One region of the Thiocapsa bogorovii genome, then DNA from elsewhere that is predicted to be linked to it. Evidence: predicted binding sites of a transcription regulator. Region 1 holds the regulator's gene; each other region holds the start of a gene.
The links. The regulator FNR, encoded in region 1, switches genes on or off when oxygen is low (the NO sensors DNR and NnrR bind a similar motif). The targets are predictions, from matches to a motif close to TTGATNTANATCAA.
Positions count from the first base shown of each region.

Region 2: the regulator FNR is predicted to act here: its motif matches at 2,048-2,061, upstream of LT988_RS03980 (DUF134 domain-containing protein).
Region 3: the regulator FNR is predicted to act here: its motif matches at 1,476-1,489, upstream of LT988_RS06870 (multiheme c-type cytochrome).

Region 1 is NZ_CP089309.1:4,304,761-4,308,035, forward strand. Features, by position in the region: gene LT988_RS19080 (class I SAM-dependent methyltransferase) at 1-50, shown strand, start outside; gene rnhA (ribonuclease HI) at 43-474, shown strand; gene dnaQ (DNA polymerase III subunit epsilon) at 663-1,385, shown strand; gene fnr (fumarate/nitrate reduction transcriptional regulator Fnr) at 1,550-2,308, opposite strand; gene LT988_RS19100 (sulfur globule family protein) at 2,469-2,873, opposite strand; gene LT988_RS19105 (CTP synthase) at 3,195-3,275, shown strand, end outside.
Region 2 is NZ_CP089309.1:858,974-862,248, forward strand. Features, by position in the region: gene LT988_RS03965 (transglycosylase SLT domain-containing protein) at 1-486, opposite strand, end outside; gene LT988_RS03970 (hypothetical protein) at 616-1,041, shown strand; gene LT988_RS03975 (hypothetical protein) at 1,096-1,455, shown strand; gene LT988_RS03980 (DUF134 domain-containing protein) at 1,615-1,980, opposite strand; gene LT988_RS03985 (NifB/NifX family molybdenum-iron cluster-binding protein) at 2,214-2,585, shown strand; gene LT988_RS03990 (MBL fold metallo-hydrolase) at 2,734-3,275, shown strand, end outside.
Region 3 is NZ_CP089309.1:1,531,090-1,534,364, reverse strand. Features, by position in the region: gene LT988_RS06885 (CopD family protein) at 1-167, shown strand, start outside; gene LT988_RS06880 (hypothetical protein) at 296-631, shown strand; gene LT988_RS06875 (hypothetical protein) at 754-1,347, opposite strand; gene LT988_RS06870 (multiheme c-type cytochrome) at 1,660-3,180, shown strand.

The sequences.
Region 1 (3,275 bases):
TGCGCGGTGGCGCGGCGGAGCCGACGACACGCAGGGCCGGTCATGCCTGACTGCGTGCGCGCTTACACCGACGGTGCCTGCAAGGGCAATCCGGGACCCGGGGGTTGGGGTGTCCTGCTGCGATGGGGGGAGGTCGAGAAGGAGCTGTGCGGGGGTGAACGCGCGACCACCAACAACCGCATGGAGCTGATGGCGGTCATCATGGCGCTGGAGAGCATGAAGCGTCCGACCTGTCTCGAGATCGTCACCGACTCTCAATACGTCAAGCGGGGGGTCGAGGAATGGATGCCGCGTTGGAAACGCAACGGCTGGCAGACGGCCGATCGCAAGCCCGTGAAAAACCGTGACCTTTGGGAGCGTTTGGATGGCGCCATCGGCGCTCATCAGGTGCGCTGGAAGTGGGTCAAAGGTCATGCCGGGCACGCCGAGAACGAGCGTGCCGACCGATTGGCAAATCGAGGGATCGCGGGCTGAATCGCGTCCGGCATGACATGCGCAATTTTCGATTCGACTCGTCGTCGCATGACTCGGCTCCCGTCGGTGCGGACGCGATTCAGATTCTTGAATTTCGCTCTTTAAACCGCGTCAGGTACGGGGGAGGCGTAGTCCTCCGGGATTCGCTTGCCTGCAACGCAGCGGTTTACACTATGGACGCGGTTTAAATGAGACAGATCGTTCTCGATACCGAGACCACGGGTCTCGACCCCCAGGCAGGCCATCGCATCATCGAGATCGGCTGTGTCGAGCTGATCGACCGCCGCTTGACCGGAAACAACTTCCACCGCTATCTCCAGCCGGATCGGGAGATCGACGCGGGCGCCTCCGATGTACACGGGATCACGAACGCCTTTCTCGCCGACAAGCCACGTTTCGCCGAGATTGCCGAGAGCTTCCTGGACTATGTGGAAGGGGCCGAGTTGATCATCCACAACGCGACCTTCGATCTCGGGTTTCTCGATCGCGAGATTCTAGGATGGAACGCCGAAGCGTCGCGGATCACGGACCTGTGCGAGGTGACGGACACGCTGATCATGGCCCGGCGCATGCACCCGGGGCAGCGCAACAGCCTCGATGCCTTGTGCAAGCGCTACGGCGTGGATCATCGCCACCGCGACCTGCATGGCGCCCTGCTCGATGCCGAGATCCTGGCGGATGTCTATCTCGCCATGACCGGGGGGCAGGTGGCGTTGAGCCTCGGAGAAGAGCTCGCGGCGCCGTCTCACGACGGACCGGACGCTCGGCATCGCGGCCGGCTGGATCCGAATCGGCCGCGCCTGCGGGTGATTCAAGCCGACCCGGCCGCGCTCGCCGCTCATGCCGCGCGCCTCGCGGCGATCCAGGCCGCAAGTGCGGAGGGTTGTCTTTGGCTTCGCGTCGAGGGATGACGCCGCCCGCGGTTTAGTCGTGTGTGGCCACGGAGATCCCCGCAGCCTTCATGGAGATGCTTCTTAGGGTTTTCAGTCTCCTAAACTGCGCCGACTCTAAGGGCTATCGATCGCTCCGAGGCCGATCCAGCCCTCCGAACATCACATACCGCAACGGGCGCAGTTTAGCTCTGCTGCTGTTGGCGGCGATTCTGCCCGGCGCCGCCCACCAGAGACTCCAGCGTACTCACATCGAGCAGCTGAATGTGCTTACGGTCGACGTTCATCAGTCCGTCGTCTTGGAATCGCGTGAAGAGACGGCTGACGGTCTCGACGGCGAGTCCCAGGTAGTTCCCGATCTCATGGCGGGACATGCTCAGATAGAAGTCGGTCGCGGACAGCCCGCGTTTGTGCAGGCGCTTGGACAGGCTGAGCAGGAAGGCGGCGAGACGTTCCTCGGCGTTCTTCTTGCCGAGGAGCAAGAGCATGTCCGTATCGTGTCCGATTTCCTTGCTGAGCAGGCGATACATCTGATGCTGCAGGCTCGGAATGGTTGCGGTGAGCTCTTCGAGTCGGGTGAAGGGGACCTCGCAGATAGCGGAGGTCTCGAGGACCTTCGCCGAGCAGGCATGGATGTCCTTATCGATCGCATCCAGTCCAATCACCTCGCCGGGAAGATGGAAGCCCAGCACCTGCTCGCCGCCCTCCGGACTCGGAGCGAAGGTCTTCACCGATCCGGTCTTCACGACATAGAGCGAACGAAATCGGTCGCCGTCTCGAAACAGGAAGTCGCCCCGGTGGAGCGGTCGTGTTCGCTTCACGATCTCGTCGAGTCGCTCGACATCATCCGGCGCAAGGCCCATAGGCAAGCAGAGCGACGACAGGGAGCAGTTTCTGCAGGCGACGCGAATGGTCTCCAATGAGATTACTTTGTGATGGCTCACGGCATCGCCCCTCGGTCTTCGGTCACCAGATTTTGAACCGTCGCTTGATCTGGATCAAGCGAAGATTATCTTCTTGTCGTCAGGCCGACCTGGACCCGCAAAAAAGGCCGCGCCCTCGCGGGCGCGGCCTTGACGCAAGCATGCCGATTCTGCGTTCGGCCTACTTGGCTTCGCCGGTCGCGGGAGCAGCGGGCGCGGCATAGGGTGCGGCGTAAGGCGCGCCGTAGTAGGGGACACCGTAACCGGGGTAGCCGTAGCCATAGCCTGGATAACCGTAACCGTAACCGTAGCCGGGATAGCCGTACCCGTAACCACGTCCGTAGCCATAGCCGCGCCCGCGTCCGTAGCCGCGACCCCCGCCGCTCATGTTCATGTTGAAGTCGCCCCAGCCGTCGCCGAGCATGTCGCCGAACAGGTCACCGAGGCCGGAACCATAGCCCGGGCCGTAGCCGCCATAGCCTGGCCCACCCCAACCGGGCCCCCACCACGCCTGGGCCGGGCTGACGGCCAAGGTGGCGGCACCTGCGATTGCGGCTGCACTCATCAATCTTGCTGTTTGACGCATCGTTGACGCTCCTCTGTTGACACTCATCTTTTACGACATCGATCAAGGCCGCTGTGTCGGCGCCCGACCCTAGACGAGCGCCGACAACGCCGAGAAGGTGTGTTTCGTCATTTGCGAAACCGCTCCGAATATACGCAGCCCGTTCGAGTTTGTGAAGGTCGCGCAGCACCCTGTCCGGCGTGCTCGCCCCCGGTCGTGATGTTCGCGACGCGCACGCTCGCGGCAGCAGCAAGAGCCGGCATTCGCATTGAGCAGTTGCGGGGTTTTTGGTAGCGTGTTGGCGGATCCGGGCCATTGCCCTCGACTGCCTCCACTACCCCCATGACCAAGTTCATCTTCATCACCGGCGGTGTCGTCTCGTCGCTCGGTAAAGGCATCGCGTCGGCGTCTCTCGGGGCGCTC
Region 2 (3,275 bases), 2.2 Mb from region 1:
CGAGAACCACAGAGGCTCGACCTGAGCCAGCGCCTCGTCGCGCCGCCCCGTCTCGATAAGTGCGCGCAGGTAGAGACAGCGCCGCTCGGGCGCCCGGTCCGGCCGGTAGATCCGCGCGTAATCCGACCAGCGCTCGGCTGCGGCGAGGCGTGCCAGATAGGCCAGGCGAAGCCGGGTCCCAAGCTGTGTTTGCGGGAAATCGCTCAGAAAGCGCTCGATCTCCTCATCCGAGGTCGCCGCGAGATCCCGGGTTAAAACGGCAAAGCGCAGGTAGGGGTAAAGGGGGTGATCGACGAGACCCGCGGAGAGACGGCCGAAGGTCTCGAGGTCATTCGCCTCGAGCGCGCGCTCGGCAGCCAGAAACGCGGGGCGATCGTTTGCGCCGGGCTGACCAACCACAAGGCACGCGACGAGGAACAGGGCCGTCGAAGCGCAGATCCGGAAGACAGCCGACGCGGCACGCGAAGAAGATGGACTGGCGAACATGGACGTGGAAAACATCCTGATACCGAAAGATCCTGATACGCTTGTCGGCACCCGCCGAGTCGGCGACACTTCGGGCTCCGACCCGCTCCGATCGCAGTCGCCGACGGCACAGTGGATAGGATAACGCCGATGCACCTTCGACACCCTGACCTGGCCTTCATACGTTTGAGCGTCGCACTCTTGGCTTCCGCGGTCATCTGCGCGGCTGCCGAGGCGGCGAAGCTCCAAGGCATCTACTCCAACATGGAGCCGTCGGTCGAGCAAGGGGAGCTGATCGGCATCGAGGTCTTCGTCGTGCCTCATGTCGAGGATGACGAGGTCGCTTACGTCGCCTTGGTCCAGTTCTCCGATGGCCTGCCGACGCGACCTCAACTCGTCGATCTGGCGATTCAGGATGACGGCATTTCCTTCTCCGCCGTCCATCCCATCGAAGGTGAGATCGGATTCACGGGGAGCATCGACGCCGAAGGGTTGACCGGACGCTTCGACGCCCTCGGCGAGGTCTCCTTACCTCGCGGAGAGAGTATCTGGCAATGGGGCGCGAGCGGGCGCTGACCTGCCGACGCTATCCGCCAACTCCGACATTTTATTTCTCAAAGAGAGACGTCCATGAAGACTTTCATCCTCGCCCTAATCTTTCTCTTGATCGGAAGCGCCGTCGGAGGTTTCCTCGCGCTTGGCTTCGGTGCCGGATTGGGTGCGGCAAGCGGACTGGTGATCGGATCCCAGGCCGGTGCCTGCCTGGCGGTCGAGACCGCCGAAGAGAGCGGTCTCGTCACCGATCCCGCCCAGATCGACGCGCTGATCGCAACCACGATCGGGAAGATCCGCGACAAGAGCGGCGCCGTGCCGGCCGAGGCCGGATTGCAGTGGATCAGCAATGCCGCCGAGTGCCGGGACATCATCCGTCAGTTGGTCGAAGGCCCCGAGGCGGTCGCCCAGGCACCGGCCGCCCCGCGAGCGGAATAAGCCGACCCTCCGGGGTCGGAGCGGCGGGATCAGGATACCCGCCCGCGCTCGGCATCCTCGGCCCGACCGGCCCGGATCCATTCGTCGGAGAGATCGGCCTTCCGCAGAGCGGGTCGGCTCTCCAACATCGACCACCGGGATAACCGCCTCAAACACGATTCACACCGTACCACCTGTTTCGTCCTCCGGTCGATCCGATGGCACGACCGCCCCGCACCGCACGCCCTCGACGCCGCGCTTCTCCCGTGGCGGCTCCACCACCAGCCGTTTTCCGCTGATCAGGGCGTCCGTCACCTTGCGTCGCGCCTGCGCGAGGGTTCGCGACAAGGTGGTCCGCGAGATCCCCATCTGCACCGCACACTCCTCCTGATACAAACCTTCGAGGTCCGCGAGACGCAAGGCTTCAAGCTCGTCGGCACGCAGGGTCACGGACTCCAGACCCCGTCCGGGTCGACCGCAGGGTTTGAAACAGAGAAAGCCCGGATCGAATCCGATACAGCGGGCGCGTCGCTTTCGACCCGGCATCAGGCATCCTCAGGTTGAAGAGTTCCGATTCGCGGGCTCAGTAAAACGCACATATGTCCGTTTCACATTGACGGATATCAGAGTCATGCCCCACGAGAACAGGGGAGAATACGGATCACCCAAGTCGGAATACGACTTTCATCAGCCGCGACGGTCGAAGACGCCACGCCCGAGAACCCCGATTAGCCCCCAATGAACCCCGAATGACCAGCCGATCAACCAGGAGAGTGAAGATGAAGATCGCCATTAGCGCCGAATCCGGCCAGGGTCTCGACAGTCAGGTCGCCCAGCACTTCGGCCATGCCCCCTACTTCATTGTCGTGAACGTCGAAAACGACGCGGTCACCACGACGCTGGACATCGCCAACCCCTTCGCCGAGGCGCATCAGCCGGGACAGATCCCGGACTTTATCAAGCAACAGGGGGTCGATGTGATGTTGAGCGGCGGCATGGGCGGTCGCGCCATCGCGTTCTTTACCCAAGCCGGCATCAAAACCGCGACCGGTGCGAGCGGCACGGTGCGGGCGTCGCTGGAGCGCTACTTGGGCGGTACGCTCGCCGCCGCAGCGCCCTGTGCCGAGAGCGTGGCGCATGGGCACGCTTGAGGGCGCTCGCGCCTCGACGAGCGATCAACACGCGGCGCTGCGGGCGGGTCGATGCCCGGAAGACGTCCGCACGGCCGCGCCTCTCGCCTCGACGAGGAGGCGCGGGTAAGGCAAGTTCTACACGGAATGACCTCGATCGGAGGAACGCATGACACCTCCCCCACGCCTGACGATCCTGTTCGACAACGAACCGGGACTTCCCGCGCTCACACGCCTTTGGGGATTCGCCGCACTGATCCGCGTCGGCGATCGGACCGTCCTGTTCGACACCGGCAGTCACGGGCGCGTGCTGCTGAAGAACATGGCCGCTCTCGGCCTGAGCGCGGAATCCCTTGATCTGCTGTTTCTCTCCCACCCCCATTGGGACCACATCGGCGGATGGGATTCGGTTCTGGAGTTGAATCCGCGGCTGACCGTCGTGGTGCACGAGGGTTTTTCAAAGCACCTGATCCGAGATCTGCGGGGTCTGTGCGGCGACCTGATCGTGGTCGGAGCCGATCCTCGCCCGCTCGCCCCGGGGCTTTTTTCCACCGGGATGCTCGACAGCAACCCACCGGAGCACGCGCTGGTGATCGATACCGTAGAGGTCACCGCCGCAATCAGCGGTTGCGCGCATCCCGGGATGGAGCGAATCGTCGAACGCGGTGTCGGCCTTCTCGGCAAATCGGTCGACTGGGCGATCGGGGGCTT
Region 3 (3,275 bases), 2.8 Mb from region 1:
TCATGCCGTTCCGCCGAATGCAGGGTAGCGTTGCCGCGGCCGACTGGACGAAGGCCGCGTCTGCATTCGGGTGGATCCGCGGCTTGATGGCCGTCAATCTGGGCCTTGGGTTGGCGACCGTCGTCATCGCCGCAGCCGGACCGGCCTTGGTCGGTGCGGGAGCCTGACGCGCACTCAAGGTCGTTTTGAAGCAGCTGCCTTCGAAAGACGATCGAAACCGATGTGGCCGTCTCAGGCCGCTTTGCGGATTCGAGCGAGAGGGGGCGGCCTCGAACAGCTCACACCTCGGAGCACGATGAACGACATTGAATCAAACGAAGACGATCTGATCCGGCTCTTGATCGACAGCTGGACGGCGTTGCGCGCCGGTACCCTCGGCGAGGATCAGCAGGTGCTCTTAGACCGAGAGCGCCCTCAGTGGCAATGCGAGGCCGCCAATCTGATCGCCGAGGGGCTGCTTGCCTATGTCACCGTCGAGATGGTCGAGCCGGATCTGGCCCACGACCGCCAGATCGACCCACACGCTACGCCGTCACCCCAGGACTACGCCGCGCGTCTCGGGGCGCACATGATGGACTTCGTCGACTATCGCGGCGATCTGGTCAAAACGCGTCGTCTCGGCACGCATTAGACCGCGTCAGCTTCGACAGTTGTCGGTCCTGGCGCGGCCAGGCCAACCAACAAACGACGCATACCGCACCGGGCTCGGTTTAGGCCGGTCGCCGCGCGACGTCGTCCGGATCCCGGACTTGCTCACTCCCGACCCATTTCGACCGACAGGCCGCTGATCGCCCCGGCCTGCTCGATCGGGACGTACGCCTCGAGGTGCAGGATGGCGCCCGGGTCGAGCCGCGGTCCCCGGGCCAAGCGGAACACGAGGCCCTCGCTTGCGGTGCCGTCCGCGAGTCCGATTCGGGCGACGACGGGTACCTCTGCACCGATCGCTATCTGCCAGGGTAGCGGATCCGGAAGCGGGTCGACGATCTTGAGCAGGATGTCGAACCGCCCGGACCCTCGATCGAAGCTCTGGTGCGTCACGTTGAACGGACTTCGGCTCAGTGCGGCATCGAAGGTCCAGTGGATATCTCCGGTCTTGGATGTTGCCGGCGTCGACGCCCCCGAGCTCGGCGCGGATTCCAGGCGTTCCAGACGCCGCACCAGATCCTCCACACGCTGCTCCAGCGCTTGAAGACGCGACGCGTCGATCTGTTGTCCGGCCGCCGGATCAACGTCCGGCTGAGCGCTCGGTTGGACATTCGCCGCCCGCGACGCCCCGACCAGCGCAAGTCCGATCAAGCCGAACAGGGCAAGACGGCGTGTCGAAAAGGTTGGTCGTGCTGAAGGCATGGTGTTTCCCCGTATCTTTCGAATCGCTCAGGTGAAATCGGCCGCGCGGTGGCGGTCTCTCCAGGGAAAGTCAGATCAAAGACAGGGACATTGACAAAGATCAATCATCCATCAACCGCCGGCGAAATTTGACTTACATCAAGGCCGCCCGGAGGTCCCCTCGGCATCGTCCAAGGCGATAGGGATGATCGCCAAGACCGATGAGCACCTGTGTTTTCTCGGCATGTCGGTCGATCAGGCGAGGGTCGTCAGCGCGAGAGCTCGCCGACTGGCCCAGGGACGGGGTCCATAACAAAGAATCCGGAGTGCACTATGAAGCAACATCCTCGCGGACCGAGTCCCGCGGGTCCGGGTCGGGTCGATCTCACCCGATTCGGTCTCGCCATCGGGCTTCTTGCCCTGGCAACGACCGTCGATGCCGCACGTCCAAGCGGAGAGGCAGGGGTCGATTGGGGCGACCCACGCGGTGAAGAGTGCGTGGATTGTCATATGACCGAGAACCCGGGCCTCTACTGGGAGTGGAACCACAGTGCGCACGGCCAGGCCGGCGTGAACTGTCTGGATTGCCATCAGCGTGAAGAGGGCGCGGTCGATGCCTTCAAGCACGAGGGGCAGTTCATCTCCATCGTGGTGACGCCGAAGAATTGCTCGACCTGCCATCAAACCGAGTTCGAGGAGATGGACGGCTCCCATCACGCCAAGGCCGGTCAGATCCTGGGGTCCCTGGACAACCTGCTCGGCGAAGTCATCGGCGGTCCTGCCGCCGTCAACGCCGGCTGCAAACAATGTCACGGCGGCGAGTTGGCGTTCTACACCGAAGGCAAGAACAAGGGCCGGCCGACACCCGGTACCTGGCCCAACACGGGTATCGGCCGGATCAACCCGGACGGCAGCCTCGGGTCCTGCACGGCCTGTCATGGACGGCATCGTTTCTCGCGTGCGCAAGCCCGCACGCCCGATACCTGCGGCAAATGCCATGTCGGACCGGATCATCCTCAGATCGAGGTTTACAACGAATCCAAACACGGCATTATCTACCGCGCCAAGGTCGACGAGATGAATCTGGATTCACGCAAGTGGGTCGCCGGTGTCGATTACTCGGCCGCACCCACCTGCGCGACCTGCCACATGAGTGCCGGACCGGGGATCGGGGCGACGCACAACGTCGGCGAGCGCATCTCCTGGACGCTGCGTCCGCCGATCTCGACCAAGATCAATCTGGTCAAGCTCGAGAACGGCCAAGAGTTCGATGTGCCCGAGGGTCAAGAGATCCCCGCGGTCGGAGACGAGGCCAAAGGGTCTACGGTTGTCGAGGTGCTGACCTGGAAGGATCGGCGCGCCAAGATGGAAAAGGTCTGCTTCGGCTGTCATGCCGAGAGCGTGATCACGGGCCACTACAAGCAGTTCGATGATGTGGTCGACCTCTACAACGACAAGTTTGCCATACCCATCGCGGCCATGATGGAGCGACTCAAGGAAGGCGGCTATATCACGCCGGCTCCGTTCGACGAGAAGATCGAGTGGACCTGGTGGGAAATCTGGCACCACGAGGGACGTCGCGCCCGTCACGGCGCATCCATGAGCGGGCCGGACTACACCTGGTGGCACGGCATGTACGAGGTCGCCCAGCACACCTACTTCAAATGGATTCCGGAGCTGAACGAGGTGGTGATCAAAAAGGACGGCAACGACGCGTTCGCGGTCGCCCTGCTGGAGGAATACTTCCAGCCTATCGATGGGCATGACTGGTACTTCAACGGCATGAGCAAGGAGCAGCTCGAGGTGGTGCGCAAGGGCTTCGAGGCGCGCTACGGGGAGGGTTCGCTCAAGTAAGGCGCCGATCGCTCGGCTGGAGGGGCGACTGAAGTCGCCCCTTATGACCTGCACGCGGCGCTGTCGAGATGCCCATTGACGGCCGTCGTTGTCGT